One region of the Pseudarthrobacter sp. WHRI 8279 genome, then DNA from elsewhere that is predicted to be linked to it. Evidence: predicted binding sites of a transcription regulator. Region 1 holds the regulator's gene; the other holds the start of a gene.
The links. The regulator HrcA, encoded in region 1, represses chaperone genes, less so after heat shock. The targets are predictions, from matches to a motif close to TTNGCACTCGNNNNNNNCGAGTGCNAA.
Positions count from the first base shown of each region.

Region 1 (8,172 bases):
GATCTGCCGCTTGGGGAGCGGCCCGTCATTCATTGAAAGGACAGGCAACAAACGTGCCGGAATCTGCTGCGCCCCGCAGGGCAGGACGACCTGGCGGCACTGTGCGCCCTGGCGTCCTGGCAGTGGTTCTGATGGTGGCTCCGCTCCTGGCGGGCTGCCTGGCCGAGCCGAGTCCCTCACCCACCAGCGCGCTGGGCTCCGTCCCCGCCGCGACCGGGACCGCGCCTTCCACGAGCGCGCCGCTGGAGACGACGCAGTCGTCCAACAAAGCGCCCGTCTACTGGATTGGCCGGAGCAATAGCAGCGTCTTCCTTTACCGTGAATTCCGGGATGTGCCCGAAAATGAGAACCCGGTGACGCGGGCCTTGCGGGCGATGATGTCGGACAAGCCCCTTGACCCGGATTTCTTTACCCCGTGGCAGAGCCCGGGCCAGCTGGCCACGTCCATCTCGGGAAAGGACGTCATCACCGTGGATGTCTCCGAGGACGCTTTCAACAGCAACCTCGACGCCGACATGGCCGGCCGCGCTGTCCAGCAGCTGGTGTACACGGCCACCGCCGCTGCGGCGAGTTCAGGGCTTATCGATTCCGGGCAGCAGATCCGGGTGCGGATCCTGGTGGATGGGCACACCGATTACGTCGCTTTCGGCCACATCCAGCTGGGTGAGCTGATGACCAGGGCCAGCGGCATGGTGGCCCCTGTCTGGATCATTGATCCGCAGGAAAACTCAGAAGTGGCCGCCGGGAGTGTCAAGATCACCGGCCGCAGCACGCTTTCCGGGGGGAAGCTCCGCTGGCAGATCCTGCGGGCGGAAGAGGACGGCACTAAGGTGCCGTTCCTGACCGGGGAGACGACGGCGGCAGCGGAGCCGGGCCAGGCCGGCCTGTTTTCGCTTGCCCTCACGCTGCCGGCCGGCGACTACGAACTGAAGGTGGCCCAGGCCGGCGCCGGCGATCAGCCGGACCAGAATGAAGACTCCCGGGCCTTTAAGGTCCGGTAGCTGCCCAGCCGGATAAAAACCGGCAGGTTTAGGGCAGGGGTGCGGTCCAACGGCCTAAGACGTCGCTGGCAAGGACAACGGCGGCCGGCCCGGCGGTTGATGAGCGCAGGACATGGTGCCCCAGCAGGGCGGTGAGGGCGCCCTTGCCGCAGAGCCTTGTTACTTCCCTGGGGCTGATGCCGCCTTCCGGCCCGACGATCAGCAGCACTTCGCACGGTTCCGTTCCATCCCGGCCCTGCCAGGTTTCCAGTACGGTGCGCAGGGGGCGCACGGCGTCTTCATGGAGGATAATGGCCAGCCCTGCGGCCTCTACGAGTCCGGCCAGCGCGGCAGTGTCAACGGCGGGCCGCACCTCGGGGACCCACGCCCGGCGTGCCTGCTTGGCTGCCGCCGCCACAACGGACTGCCACTTTGCGTGGGCCTTAGCTGCCCGGTCGCCCTTCCACCGCACGATGGACCGTTCGGACTGCCAGGGTATGACGGCGTCGATTCCGAGTTCGGTGGCCGTTTCGATGGCGAGTTCATCCCTGTCGCCCTTGGCCAGGGCCTGCACCAGCACCAGCCTTATGGCCGGCCGCTCCTCCACAGCAAGGGAGGTGCACTCCACCTCGAGGGCGGCGGGCGACGCCGTAAGCACCCGTCCGCTCATCCGCGTCCCCGCGCCGTCAACAATGTCGACGGGCTCGCCCGGGGCGAGCCGCTTGACCGTGACGGCGTGCCGCGCCTCGGTCCCGTCGAGGACAAAGGCCCGCCCCGCCGTCATGTGGTCCAGGGACCCGGGCGGGGTGAAGAAGACAGGGTTGCTCACCGCTACAGGTTACCGAGCCGGTCCCGGAGCTTGGCGAACATGCCGCCGCTGGCTGCAAGCTTGCCCTCGGTGATCTGCTCACCGCGCATTTTGGCCAACTGCCGCATGAGCTCTTCCTGCGCGGCATCAAGCTTGGCGGGTGTTTCAACCTGCAGGTGAACCTTGAGGTCGCCGCGGCCGTAACCGCGCAGGTGGGTCACGCCAAGTCCGCGAAGGGTAATGATTTCGCCGGACTGGGTGCCGGGCTTGACGTCGATTTCCTGTGGCCCGTCGAACGTTTCCAGGCTTACTTCGGTGCCCAGGGCGGCGGCCGTCATGGGGATGTGGAGGGTGGCGTGGAGATCGTCGTTGTCGCGGACGTAGGTGGCGTCGTTGTTGACGCGGATCTCAACGTACAGGTCACCGGAAGGTCCGCCGGCCGGGCCTGCCTCCCCCTGGCCGGAAAGCTGGATGCGCGTTCCGGTGGCTACGCCGGCGGGAACCTTGATGGTCAGCGAACGGCGGCTGCGGATGCGCCCCTGGCCGCTGCATTCGTTGCACGGGTCCTTGATGACGGTGCCGAAGCCTTCACAGGTTCCGCATGGGGCCGCGGTCATGACCTGTCCCAGGATGGAACGGACGGCGCGCTGGACCTGGCCGCTGCCGCCACAGATGTCGCAGCGTTCCGGATGGCTGCCGGGCTGGCAGCAGGAACCCTCACAGGTTGGGCACGTGACCGCAGTGTCCACTTCGAGCTTCTTATTGACACCGAAGACAGCGTCGCGCAGTTCGATCCGCACGCTGATGAGGGCATCCTGCCCGCGCCGCACGCGGGAAGCCGGGCCGGTGGAACCGCCGGCGCCAAAGAAGGTGTCGAAAATGTCCTGGAACGCGAACCCCTGGCCGGCGTAGCTGCCTCCGCCGAAGCCGTTGTCCGTGCCGTTTTCGTTGCCTGTGGTGTCGTACACCCGGCGTTTCTGCGGGTCGGACAGGACTTCATAGGCATGCGTTACAGCCTTGAAGCGGTCCGACGCATCCTCACCCGGGTTGACGTCCGGGTGCAGGGTGCGTGCCAGCTTGCGGTAGGCCTTCTTGATCTCTTCTCCCGTGGCCTCCGGTGAGACTCCAAGGACGTCGTAGTGGCTGCTCAAAGTTCGTATCTCTTCCTTGTTGTACTGCCTGCAGTTGGACTGCTGGAAATGCTGTGGGTGTCCAGTGGCCCGGGATGGACCTCAGGGGCCCAGGATCCGGGAAAGGTAGCGGGCAACTGCCCTGACGGCGGCCATGGTGGTGGGATAGTCCATGCGTGTTGGCCCGAGCACGCCGATTTTCGCTGCGCTGTCCGGGCCGTAGCCTGTGGCTACAACCGATGCCTCGGCCAGCCCGTCGTAGGGATTCTCGCGGCCAATGCTGACAGCCACCCCGCGGTGGTCCTGCGCCATCTCGCTCAACAGGCGGAGCATAACAACCTGCTCCTCAAGTGCTTCCAGCACTGGGCCGATGCTGAGCGGGAAGTCCACGTTGGACCTTGCCAGGTTGGCTGTGCCCGCCATGACCATGCGTTCCTCGCGGCTGCTCTGTGCCAGCGCCTCCAGGCCGATAGCGAGGGCCTGGGCCGCCTGCCGCTGCCCCGGGGCGGCCATGGCCACCACCGCTGGCAGGGACTGGGACAGATGGCTCAGTGGTGTTCCGGCAAGCGAGCCAAGGAACCGGGACCGAAGAGCCGCCAGGGCTTCGTCCCCCAGGTCCTGTCCGACGTCGATAACACGTTGCTCCACCTTGCCGCTGTTGGCGATCAACACCACCAGCACCTTCCGCGGGGCCAGGAGGACGAATTCGATATGCCGGACCAGTGCCCTGCTCAGGTGCGGGTACTGGACCACTGCAACCTGGTTGGTGAGCTGCGACAGCAGCCGGACGGTCCGGTCCAGGACGTCGTCCAGGTCATCCGATCCTTCCAGCAGGGACTGGATGGCGCGGCGCTCCGCTTGGGACAGCGGCTTGACGGCGGAGATCTGGTCGACGAACAGCCTGTAACCCTTGTCCGTGGGGATCCGGCCGGCGCTGGTGTGCGGAGCCGTGATCAGGCCCTCTTCCTCCAGGGCCGCCATGTCATTCCTGATGGTTGCGCTGGACACACCGAGATGGTGGCGCTCCACCAGGGCTTTGGACCCCACGGGCTCGCGGGAGTGGACGTAGTCCTCCACGATGGCACGGAGTACTTCAAGTTTGCGTGGCTCGCTCACACTCCACCTCCATCCAGGGTTCGGGGCGGCCGCGCCGCCCGCGCTGTGCCGCTCATCGTTTAGCACTCGACATGCCCAAGTGCTAACAGTTTATTATGCCTCTCCCCGTTGCTAGCATTGGTACCGCTCCGGGCGAAATTCCGGACCTGTGATCGAGCGCTAGGCGGAGTGAATCATGCAGTACCAGAACTGGGGTCCCCAGGACATGTCCGCTCCGTCAAAGGCTGAACTGCCTGAAGTTCCTATTGAACGGGGAATGGTGCTGGAGGACGTCCAGTCCGGCTGGGTGGGCGCCGTGACACGCGTGGAGAAATCCGGGGGCATGCATGTGGTGGCTCTGGAAGACAGCCGCGGCAAATCAAGGTCTTTCCGCCTGGGCTTCGGCTTCCTCCTCGAAGGCCAGGCCATTAAGCTTCTTCCCCCGGCGCCGCGGCAGGCACCCGCCGCCACCGGCAGGACAGCATCAGGTTCAGTCCGGGTGGCCGGCCAGCGCGCGCAGGTGGCCAAGGCCAGCCGGATCTGGGTGGAGGGAAAGCACGACGCCGAACTGGTGGAGAAGGTCTGGGGAGACGACCTTCGGGTGGAAGGCATCGTCGTCGAACCCCTCCACGGCATCGACGACCTTGCCGCGGCAGTGGCAGACTTCAGGCCCGGTCCGGGCCGGCGCCTGGGCGTCCTGGTGGACCACCTGGTGCCGGACTCCAAGGAGTCCCGCATTGCGGACGCCGTGATGGCCTCACCGGGGGCTGCCGGGAACGTGCTGATCGTGGGCCACCCCTACGTGGACGTCTGGCAGGCGATCCGGCCTGCCGTGCTGGGCATCGAAAAATGGCCGGTGGTGCCGCGCGGGCAGGACTGGAAGACCGGGATCCTTGCCGCGTTCGGCTGGCCCCACGCCACCAAGGAGGATATTGGGCTTGGGTGGCAGAAGTTGCTGGGTGCTGTCCGCACCTACGCGGACCTGGAAGCCTCCCTGCTGGGGAGGGTGGAGGAAGTCATTGACTTCCTGACGGTTCCCTGACCGGACCGCCGCGCCGCCGTGCGCGGAGCCCCGGACCAGCATCCGCGCCTCCAGCCAGTATTCTTGGTACTGCGGATCTGCGTCATTTGCAGTCCGTCTCAACTGATATGCATTCTTAGCCAGCACCATTGCACTTTTAGAAGGAACAGACTGTGGCAGAAAACGCACGCGATCACAGGGACACCCAGGGCGGCCAGGGCCGTTCGGAATACCATGGCGTTCCGGCGAATGCGCTGCCCCTGACAGCCAGCGAAGACCGGCAGTGGGCCACCATGGCGCACTTTGGCGGAATCCTTGGCTGCGTTCCTGCTCTTCTGATCTACCTCATTTTCCGGGACAGGGGCCCTTTCACGGCGCAGGAGTCCAAGGAAGCGCTGAACTTCAGCCTGCCTCCCACCATCGCCGCCGTGGTGGCGAACATCCTGGTGTTCGTTCCGGTGATCGGCAACATCTTCGCCGTGATTGCCACCCTCATCTGGATTGCCCTGACCTGTTTCTCCGTGGCGGCCGGCATCCATGTGAACAAAGGCCAGCCGCACCGTTACCAGTACAACCTGCGCTGGATTAAGTAGTCCCCTCCGGCTCCCAGCACTCGCAAGCTCGTGCCGGGGCCCTCGCCGGCGTGGGCCCACCGCCCGCAGCCCAGCACTGAAACTGCTAGTCCGGCAGGACCCGGCGCACCACGGCGTCAGCCAGCAGCCGGCCTTTCAGCGTGAGGACCAGGCGGCCTGCGAAGGCGGCGGCGGGATCAATCAGTTCCTCCGCGATGAGCCCGGCCACCTCGCGCCGTCCTGCGGTGCCCAGCGAGGAGATCTCGAGGCCGGATTGAAGGCGGACCTCAAGCATCACGCGCTCCATGTTCCGTGTTTCCGCATCCAGGGTTTCCCTGCCGGCCGCCGGTGACACTCCCTGCGCCAGGCGCCCCGCGTAGGCAGTGGGGTGCTTGACGTTCCACCACCGCACACCGCCCACATGCGAGTGGGCCCCCGGCCCAATCCCCCACCAGTCGTCGCCGCGCCAGTAGGCCAGGTTGTGGCGGCAGGCCTGTCCGGGCGTGCGCGCCCAGTTGCTGACCTCGTACCAGCCCAGGCCGGCCTTGGTGATCAGCTCATCGGCGAGCTCGTACTTGTCGGCGTGGTCGTCGTCGTCGATCCCGGGGACTTCACCACGGCGGATCTGGGCGGCAAGCTTCGTTCCGTCTTCGATGATCAGCGCGTAGGCGCTGATGTGGTCCGGCTGGTAGGAAAGCGCCGTCTCGAGCGAGTACCGCCAGTCCTCCAGGGACTCCCCGGGCGTGCCATAGATGAGGTCCAGGCTGACGGCCAGTCCGGCGTCGCGGGCCCACTGCACAACCTGCGGCACGCGGCTGGGCGTGTGGGTCCTGTCCAGGACCTTGAGGACGTGGGGAACAGCTGACTGCATGCCGAACGAGATCCGGGTGAAGCCGGCGTCCTTGAGGATGGCAAGGGACTCGGGGGTGACGGAGTCCGGGTTCGCCTCCGTGGTGACCTCGGCGCCCTCCTCGATCCCCCACAGGTCGATGGCGCGTCCCAGGATCAGGGCCAAGTCCTCCGCGGGAAGCAGGGTTGGCGTGCCGCCCCCGAAGAACACCGTGCTGAGCGGCCGCGCGGGCAGGCCTGATTCCGTGAGGACTCTGGCTGCCAGGGACACTTCCGAGGCCGCGGTGGCGGCATAGGCGTCCTGGGAGGCACCGCCGCCAAGTTCCGTGGCGGTATAGGTGTTGAAATCGCAGTACCCGCAGCGGACCGCGCAGAACGGGATGTGTACATAAAGCCCGAACGCCCGCTCCGCCGCACCATCGGCTGCCTGGTGGGGCAGCAGACCGTCCGACGGCGCCGGGTCGCCAAGGGGAAGAACGCTAGGCACTGCAGGGGCCTCCGGCAGTACCGGCTGCTGTAACCACTACTTCCTGGCCTTGTCCTTGGACTCGTCGGTGGTGAGCGCAGCGATGAAGGCTTCCTGGGGGACCTCGACGCGCCCCACCATCTTCATGCGCTTCTTGCCTTCCTTCTGCTTCTCCAGCAGTTTCCGCTTACGGGAGATGTCACCGCCGTAGCACTTGGCCAGGACGTCCTTGCGGATGGCGCGGATGCTTTCGCGGGCGATGATCCTGGAACCGATGGCCGCCTGGATGGGCACCTCGAACTGCTGGCGCGGGATAAGCTCGCGCAGCTTGGTGGTCATCATGACGCCGTACGCGTAGGCCTTGTCCCGGTGGGTGATGGCGGAGAAGGCGTCAACCTGTTCGCCCTGGAGCATGATGTCCACCTTCACAAGGTCGGCCACCTGGTCGCCGTCGGCCTTCCAGTCCAAGGAGCCGTAGCCGCGGGTCTTGGACTTCAGGATGTCGAAGAAGTCGAACACGATCTCGGCCAGCGGCAGGCGGTACCGGATTTCCACCCGGTCCTCTGACAGGTAGTCCATGCCGCCCATCACGCCGCGGCGGCTCTGGCACAGCTCCATGATCGCGCCGACAAATTCGTTGGGAGCCAGGATGGTGGCGGCCACCATGGGCTCGCGGACTTCGGAGATTTTGCCGGACGGGTATTCGCTGGGGTTGGTCACGTGGACCACCTTCTTGTCCTCCAGCGTCACCTCGTATTCCACGTTGGGTGCGGTGGAGATCAGATCCAGGTTGTACTCGCGCTCGAGCCGCTCGCGCGTGATCTCAAGGTGGAGCAGGCCCAGGAAGCCTACGCGGAAACCGAAGCCCAGCGCGGCAGACGTCTCGGGCTCGTATACCAGGGCGGCGTCGTTGAGCATCAGCTTCTCCAGCGCATCGCGCAGCACCGGGTAGTCCGTGCCATCCAGCGGATAGAGGCCAGAGAAGACCATGGGCTTGGCATCCGCGTAACCGGGAAGAGAGTCTGCGGCAGGCTTGGCCATGTTGGTGACGGTATCGCCCACCTTGGACAGGCGGACGTCCTTCACACCCGTGATGAGGTAGCCCACTTCGCCGACGCCCAGGCCCTTGGAGGGTGTGGGTTCCGGTGAGCTCACACCGATTTCGAGGAGTTCGTGGGTGGCCCGGGTGGACATCATCTGGATGCGCTCACGGGGATGCAGCATGCCGTCCACCACCCGGACGTAGGTCAC
Region 1 covers NZ_CP168162.1:1,188,951-1,197,122, forward strand. The annotation lists gene ABRP28_RS05310 (GerMN domain-containing protein) at 54-1,001, shown strand; gene ABRP28_RS05315 (16S rRNA (uracil(1498)-N(3))-methyltransferase) at 1,030-1,809, opposite strand; gene dnaJ (molecular chaperone DnaJ) at 1,812-2,939, opposite strand; gene hrcA (heat-inducible transcriptional repressor HrcA) at 3,021-4,034, opposite strand; gene ABRP28_RS05330 (DUF3097 domain-containing protein) at 4,210-5,055, shown strand; gene ABRP28_RS05335 (DUF4870 domain-containing protein) at 5,208-5,627, shown strand; gene hemW (radical SAM family heme chaperone HemW) at 5,713-6,942, opposite strand; gene lepA (translation elongation factor 4) at 6,979-8,172, opposite strand, start outside.

Region 2 (8,172 bases), 760 kb from region 1:
GCCGAGAGTTCATCCGCGCCTTCGAGGAAGCAGAACTGGCCATCATCGCCGAGGCTGCCGCCCACGGCGAGAAAATCAAGTTCCTGGTCCAGGGCACCCTCTACCCGGACGTCGTCGAATCCGGCGGCGGCGAGGGTGCAGCGAACATCAAGAGCCACCACAACGTGGGCGGCCTCCCCGAGGATCTGCAGTTCGAACTCGTCGAACCCCTGCGCGCACTCTTCAAGGATGAGGTCCGCGCTGTCGGAGCCCAGCTTGGCCTGCCGCAGGAAATCGTAGGCCGCCAGCCCTTCCCCGGGCCCGGCCTCGGCATCCGCATCGTCGGCGAGGTCACCAGGGAGCGGCTGGACCTGCTCCGTAAGGCCGACGCCATTGCCCGCGCCGAGCTCACCGCAGCCGGCCTGGACAACGAAGTCTGGCAGATGCCCGTGGTCCTGCTGGCGGATGTCCGCAGCGTGGGCGTCATGGGTGACGGCCGCACCTACGGCCACCCGATTGTGCTCCGTCCGGTCTCCTCCGAGGACGCCATGACCGCGGACTGGTCACGGCTCCCGTACGAGCTCCTCGCCAGGATCTCGAACCGGATCACCAACGAGGTGGAGGGCGTGAACCGCGTGGTGCTGGACGTCACCAGCAAGCCGCCGGGAACCATCGAGTGGGAATAGCATCCTGAGTGGCCGGCTTCCGTCAAGGGGGCCGGCCACTGGTGTTCCCGGGGCAAAAACCTCCGCAATTTAGGCCCATCACGTGTTGCGGTCTCTCAGTCCTGCCGTCTTAGCGGCTACGCTCGAACCTATGCCGGTATGGTCCAGGACGTCACGTGCAAACGCAGAAAAGAAGGCAGAAGTGTCAGTTGGTCAAGGCCACCCGGAGGGCTCCGAGGAGCTCCGCAAATGGCTGTCCGGGCTCAAACCCGTTACCGGGGCAGACACAATGCTGCGCTTCACCAAGACGCCTGAAGGTTCCATCGACCTGACGCACGCGCACCCTTCCGGCCTGGCCCAGCTGATGGCCGGCCGCAAGACGCGCCTCTCCACCCTGATCCGGGACCGGCAACAGTACGTCGTCGCAGCCAGGGCCTCGCGGAACATCCGTTCCAAGATCTTCGAGCTGGCAAACGACCGCGGCATTGACGCCGGCTATCTCTCTGCCGGCACGGTCGTGTGGACATCGGCCGTGGGCGGCAAGCCGCAGCGCATCTCGGCCCCGGTCATGCTCACCGCCATCTCACTGACGGTCCGGCCCGGCGAGGACGACTACGAACTCCAACTGACGGAGCAGGCGCACATCAACCCGGCGCTGGTACGGCATCTGAAGAACATCCACGGGATTGTCTTCGATGTCAACGCCGTCACCCGGCTCGCCTACAGCACCGCCCGTTTCGATCCGCAGCCCGTCCTGGACCGGCTGGGCACCCTCATCAGGCCCATCCATGGCGCCGAGGCACAGCACAACCTGCTGGTCTCCACCTTCGCAGACCTCTCCGGCAACCTGGACGACCCCTGGATCAACGACTCCAACCCGATCATTTCCGCCCTGGCCACAGCAGGCGGTGGGGAAATGGTGGACGTGGAGCAGCCCAACCCTTCCCGCTTCCCTTCCCTGGACGCCAGGCATCCCAAGGACGAACTGCTCCTCCTGGACGCGGACACCGACCAGCAGTACGTCATTGATGCCGCCCGCGCCGGCGACTCCCTGGTAGTCAGCAGCCCGCCGGGTACCGGGCAGACGCAGACGGCCATCAACACCATCGGGGCACTGGTGGATGCCGGAAAGACCGTCCTGGTGGTGGGGGACCGCCGCGCAAGCCTGAACGAAGTCTCAGGCCAGCTGGAAGGCCTGGGCCTGGAATCCATCCTGTTCCAGCTGTCCGGAAACGTCACCGCCCAGCAGCTGAAGGCCCAGCTGGTCCGTGCGATTGTCCGCAACGAAAAGTCGCTCGAACCCCAGCTCGGAAACCTCCACAACACGCTGACCGAGCACCGCCACGCCCTGATGGACCATGTGGCCTCCCTGCATAACGTCCGCCAGCGGTGGGGGTGCTCGCCGTACCAGGCAATGCAGTCCCTGGCCGAACTGACCTCCATCCATCCCGCGCCGGCCACCACGGTGCGGCTGAAGCGGAGCGTCCTGGACAGCATCCGGGACCGTGACGAGCTCGCAGGCAGGCTCCGCCGCGCAGCGGAACTGGGCAGCTTCAGCAAGGCGTCCACCACCAGCCCCTGGCACGGCGCCCGGCTGCTTACGCGGAAGGAAACTGAGGAAGCCCAGGAGCTGGTCCGGTCCGTGGAAAAGAGCCTCCCTGCCCTTCGCGACCGCATGAAGGCGGTTGCCGAGCATGCGGAGATCCGGCTTGGTGCCTCCTTCGCCGAGTGGGGCGAGCAGTTGGAGCTCCTGGTGGCGGTCCGCGGAAGCCTGGACAAGTTCACCCCGGACATCTTCGACCGTCCGGTCACAGACCTCATTTCCGCAACGGCCCCCTCGTCCTGGCGCAAGGAACGCGGCATCGACATGACGTCCATGCAGCGCTCAAGGCTGCGCAGGGTGGCGAAGGAGTACGTCAGGCCGGGGGTCCACATCGCCGACCTCCACACGTCGCTGCTGCTGGTCCAGGAGCAGCGTGCGCTGTGGGCCGGCTACGCCACCACGCAACGGCATCCGGCCGTTCCATCGGGGCTGGCCGAAATGAACGCCATGTACAGGTCGCTGGACAGCGACCTTGCCCGCCTTGGCGACGCCCTCCGGCACACGGAGGCCGGCGGCTCGCTGACTACCGTGCGCTACGAGGAGCTCATGGAGCGGCTGGAACGGCTGGTGGCGGACACCGACACCCTGAAGACGCTGCCGGAACGCACCCTGCTGGTGGAGAACATGCGTGAGCACGGCCTGGGCGAGCTCCTGGCCGACCTCGCGGAGCGGGAAGTTCCGGCCGGCTCGGTTGCTGCCGAGCTTGAACTTGCCTGGTGGCAGTCCGCGCTGGAGGCAATGATCAGCGGCGACGACTACCTGGCAATGTCCGACGGCGACGCCCTCCGCAGGCTGGAGGCCGAGTACCGCCTGGCGGACAACGCGCACATCGCCAGCGGCGCCGCCCGTCTCCGCTGGGACCTCGCAGAGCGCTGGCGCAGCGCACTCGCCGCGCATCCCCGGCAGGCGGAGCTCCTCCGGAGCCTGCTCAAGGACGGACGCGTATCCCTGCCGTCGCTGACGGCCCAGGCGCCCGAATTGATCGGCACGCTGGTCCCGGTCTGGTCCGTGAGCCCGTACCTGATGACCGGCCTGCTGCCGGCGGAACAGCACTTCGACGCTGTGGTAATCCTGGACGCAGAGGCGACCTCACTCCAGGCTGTGCTGCCGTCCATCGCGCGCGCCAGGCAGGTCATCGCGTTCGGCGACGCCCGGATCGCCAGCCCCCGGACCTTCACGGTTGGCGTGGAACGGCTTGCCCCCGGCGAGTCGGCGCACCACCGCGTGGACAGTGCATTCACGGCACTGTCGCAGGTCCTTCCCGTGTGGCGGCTCAACTTTGTCTACCGCGCGGTGGACGAGGACCTTGTGCTGCAGCTCAGCAAGAACTTTTACGACGGCGGCCTGCGGCGGCTGCCGGAAGGCCAGTCCGCCACCGGGCTGGATCGGTCCCTCCTGGTTGAATACCTTCCGGACGGCACCGGGCTGCCAAGCGCCGACCACGAGGGCGTCGAATCAGTGGTGGCGGAAGTCAACCGCGTTGTCCAGCTGGTCTTCGAGCACGCACGCCTCCGCCCGCGCACCTCGCTGGCCGTGGTCACGGCCAGCCTCCGGCACGCGGCCCGGATCGGGGAATCCATCCGGCTTCAGCTGCCCAACTACCCCGGGCTGGCGGGTTTCTTCGGGGCCGGCCCCGAGTCCTTCCGGGTGGTCGACCTGGAACGGGCGCAGGGACTGGTGCGCGACCACGTCATCTTCTCGCCCGGTTTCGGCCGCACCCCGCACGGACGCGCCCTGCACAACTTCGGGCCGCTTTCCGCCGAGGGCGGCAGGGAGAAATTCGCCCTGGCCATGACGCGGGCACGCCGTTCCATGCACGTCCTCACCTGTTTCCGGCCGGAGGACCTGGACCACACCAGGCTGAGCCACGGCGCCGTGGACCTGTACGCGCTGCTGGACCGCGAAATTGCTGGAAATACTGATCTCGGGACACCAGCTTCGCGGGCCGCGGCAAGCGAGCAGGCGCTGGGGGCCGATCCCTTGGTGGCTGACCTCGGCGACCGCCTGCGTGCCCGCGGCGCGCGGGTGTGGCACCAGTACGACGGAGCCATCGACGTCGTTGCCGCCGCTGATCCCCTCAGTACCATGGGGCAGGACCACGGGGACCTGCCGTGGCCTGTTGCCATCGAATCGGACGGCACGGAGCAGTACCGCACCATGAGCGTGCGGGAACGGAGCCGGTTGCGTCCCCAGCTGCTGGAGCGCCTGGGATGGCGCTACATGCCCCTGTGGACCATCGAAGTGTTTACCGACCCCTCTGCCTGCGCTGACAGGATCGCCGGATACCTGGGACTGGAGAAGATGGCCCTTTCCGGACGGACGGCCACTTCCGTCGCCTTCCTGGACGACGATGTGGACCAGGCGCTCAACGGAATCGACGCCGAGAGCCAGGGCGTGCGGGAGCGGCTGGCCGCGGCTGGCACTGACCAGGGTGGCTTCGTGCCGGCCCCTGAAAGCCTGCTTTCAGCGCCCACCGACGACCACCTGCCGGCCGGGGGCCAGGACATCAAGGAGGAGGGCAGCATGGCCCAGGAAAACGAAAACGACAACGCTCCGGACGCCGGGCAGCCCGCTGACACGGCAGGCGGTCCCAACCAGGACGGCCAACCCGGCACTGACTCCGGTACGTCCGCCCTGCCTGCGGAGCCCGCCGTGCCCAACAAAGCGGCCGAGGACGATCCCCGGGCCTGGGGCGACCGGGAAGACGACGACCACGACGCCTGGCTGAAGGAACAGAAGCCGCCGCACTGGGGCTGAGCGGCTTACGGCCCCACCAGGACGAAGAACAGCTTGCCTTGGGTGGAGGCGCCGGCGAGCCGGGCTGCCTGCTCTGCCGTGGCAGCCACCACTATCAGGCCTTCTGTTTCGGCAGTGCCCAGCCACTGTCCGGTCTGGCCGCCCTGGCCTGAGGTCCACAGCACGGGAACGCCGGAGGCCAGAATCTCTGGTGGTTCCTGCTGGTCGAAGCCGTTGGCTGAGGTGAGCACCACGTTCACCAGCTGCCCCGGGGAGACAAGCTGGATGGATGACGGGTCTGCCATGCGCAGGGGGACGGCTGCTGATCCCGGGGAGGTGCCCGTGAGGAGGCCCGGACCAAGAAGCTGGGCATCCGTGAGCAGCTGCCCCTTGCGCAGGGGCGCAGCGAGCTGCTTGCCTGCAGCCTCGCCCGGTTCCCTGAGGAATCCGCTGGCCAGCATGCCGGGCGGAACCTGTGCGGCGGCTAGGTCAGCCTCCGAGAGTGCGGCGCCGGCGGGGATGTCCCTTGCGGCGGCCAGCGCAGTCACCGTGTACACCGGGGCGGGGGTGAGCTGGTGCACCGTGATGGCGGCTGCGGCGCAGAGGAGCAGCGCGACAGCGAGTCGCCGGTTCCGGCTCAACCAGCCCGCGAAGCGTGCAGGAGGACGCCTGCGTGCATTCCGTTCCGGTCCGCGGAGGTTGCCGGCGCGGCGTCGCACCGGCTTCCGGAGGAGTCCGGTACGCGGCGCGCTTGGTGTTCTTGGGCTGGACTGGCGGGATGCAGGCATGTGCCTACGCTAAGGTCGCCGCAAAGTGTTGCGTCAGTAACCTTCGCGGGTATGTGGAAAACCTTGCGCGGCCGCCAAAGGGAGCCTTAGTTGAAGATCTTGGATCAGCTGGCAGCAGCGGCGGATGCCGAGGCGGCCGGTGCGGCCGCCGGTGCCGGCGTTGCTGCGGGAGCGGCCGAAACCGTGCTGCCCTTGGAGTCCCGGGAGTCCGTGCGGTAGAAGCCGGAACCCTTGAAGACAACGCCCACGCTGTTGAACTTCTTGCGCAGGGCGCCCTGGCATTCGGGGCAGGACGTCAAAGAGCTGTCCGAGAACGACTGGACGATGTCAAAGGCATGGCCGCAATCCTTGCAGGCGTACGCATACGTTGGCACTGGTGCTCCTCCTCTTGGGCAAACGAGAGGTCCCGGACTGCTGCTTGGTGATCCAGCTGGATGTCCATTAGCAGTCGCAGGGCCTGAGTGCCAATTCTATCATTCTCCTGCGCCCGGTTTTCCGGTCAGGCAGCGTTTGCCAGGCCCCGGAAACCGGAGGGAAGCACGACGCCCGGGACGGGGCGGTCGAATTCCTCCACCGGAACGGCGCCGGCGGGCAGCAGTTCCCCGTCATAAAGAACCGCGGCAAGGGGAATGTCCTTCCCGGCGGACGCAAGATGGCCCAGGAACTTGTCGTAGTAGCCGCCGCCCTGGCCAACCCTGCTGCCTGCGAGGTCCACCGCCGTGGCAGGGATGAACAGCGCAGCTGCTTCACCGGCAACCTCAATTTCCTGGCGGGTCCCTACCGGTTCCAGGATGGGCGCGAACCTGCTGCGTGCGAGCTCGATACCCGGCGTCCAGAAAACCCATCCCAGCTCACGCCCTGGTTCGCAAACGGGGAGAAGGATCCTGTGGCCGCCGTCGTGAAGGGCTGCGATCAGTGGCAGCGTGGGCGGTTCCACTCCGACGCCCAGGTACACGCACACCGTGGCCGCATCAGCGGGGATCACCGAAGCCGCCCACGCGGCGCCGTGCTTTGCAAGGGCGGTGCCGGCGTCCTCCCGTTCCCGGGATGTCATCGCAGCCCGCCGGCGGCGGTGGGCCGCGCGGATCTGGTCTTTGGCTGCTTTCGTTTCCTCAAGCGTCACGTGCTTCCTCCATAACTGCCGTATGTCCGGCCGGTTGTTCGTGCAGTCCATCCGTCAGGCGTCCGCGGGTGTCGCGGGCCCGGTTGTTACTGAATGCTTGACGCTGACGTTAGATTAGTCCGGTGACTACCAGTAACCCGAGAGTTCGCAAAGCCGTCATTCCTGCCGCCGGACTCGGTACCAGGTTCCTGCCGGCAACAAAGGCGATGCCCAAGGAAATGCTCCCCGTCGTGGACAAGCCTGCCATCCAGTACGTGGTTGAAGAAGCCGTAAACGTTGGCCTCCACGACCTCCTCATGATTACCGGGCGCAACAAGCGGGCACTGGAAGACCACTTTGACCGGGTGCCGTCACTCGAATCCACCCTTGAGGGCAAGGGGGACACCGAAAAACTCGCGTCCGTCCAGGCCGCCAGCAAGCTGGGCGATATCCACTACGTCCGGCAGGGCGATCCGCACGGACTGGGCCACGCCGTGCTCCGCGCGAAGCAGCACGTTGGCCATGAAGCCTTTGCCGTTCTGCTGGGCGATGACCTCATCGATGCCCGCGACGAGCTGCTGGGCACCATGATCGACGTCCAGGCCGAAACGGGAGGGTCGGTTATTGCGCTCATCGAGGTGGAACCGTCCGAGATCAGTTCCTACGGCTGTGCTGATGTCCAGCCGATCGAAGGCGAGTCCTACGTGCGCGTTAACCGGCTGGTGGAGAAGCCTGAGGTTGACGAGGCGCCCTCCAACCTCGCGCTGATTGGCCGCTATGTCCTCCACCCTGCCGTCTTCGAAGTCCTCGAACGCACCGCCCCAGGGCGCGGCGATGAAATCCAGTTGACGGATGCGCTGCAGGAGCTGGCAACCGGCGAAGGCGAGGGATATGGGGTCTACGGCGTTGTGTTCCGCGGGCGCCGCTATGACACCGGGGACAAACTCAGCTACCTCAAGGCCTGCGTCCAGCTGGCCATCGACAGCGAGGACCTTGGGCCGGGCCTGCGGGAGTGGCTGCCGGGCTTCACCGCCGGCCTGTCCAAGTAGCGCCGTGCGCGCTGGTCCCATTTGGCCCGTAACGCTGGAATGCGGGGACTTGATCCTGCGGCCCATCCGGTACCGGGACAAGAAGGAGTGGACCGAGGTCAGGTCCCGCAACAGCCAATGGCTTGCGCCCTGGGAAGCTTCCAACCCGGATCCTGCGGGCGGCCTCCCGGACTACCGGCAGATGGTCCGCTCATTGAAGTCGCAGGCAGCGCAGGCAACGGCATTGCCGTTTGTCATCACCGAGCGCATT
Region 2 covers NZ_CP168162.1:1,944,182-1,952,353, reverse strand. The annotation lists gene guaA (glutamine-hydrolyzing GMP synthase) at 1-665, shown strand, start outside; gene ABRP28_RS08845 (DUF4011 domain-containing protein) at 796-5,004, shown strand; gene ABRP28_RS08840 (Flp pilus assembly protein CpaB) at 5,010-5,624, opposite strand; gene ABRP28_RS08835 (FmdB family zinc ribbon protein) at 5,876-6,145, opposite strand; gene ABRP28_RS08830 (5-formyltetrahydrofolate cyclo-ligase) at 6,271-6,894, opposite strand; gene galU (UTP--glucose-1-phosphate uridylyltransferase GalU) at 7,017-7,922, shown strand; gene ABRP28_RS08820 (GNAT family protein) at 7,927-8,172, shown strand, end outside.
Region 2: ABRP28_RS08835 (FmdB family zinc ribbon protein) is a predicted target of HrcA. The motif match lies at 6,213-6,239, and genes of this name have one in related genera.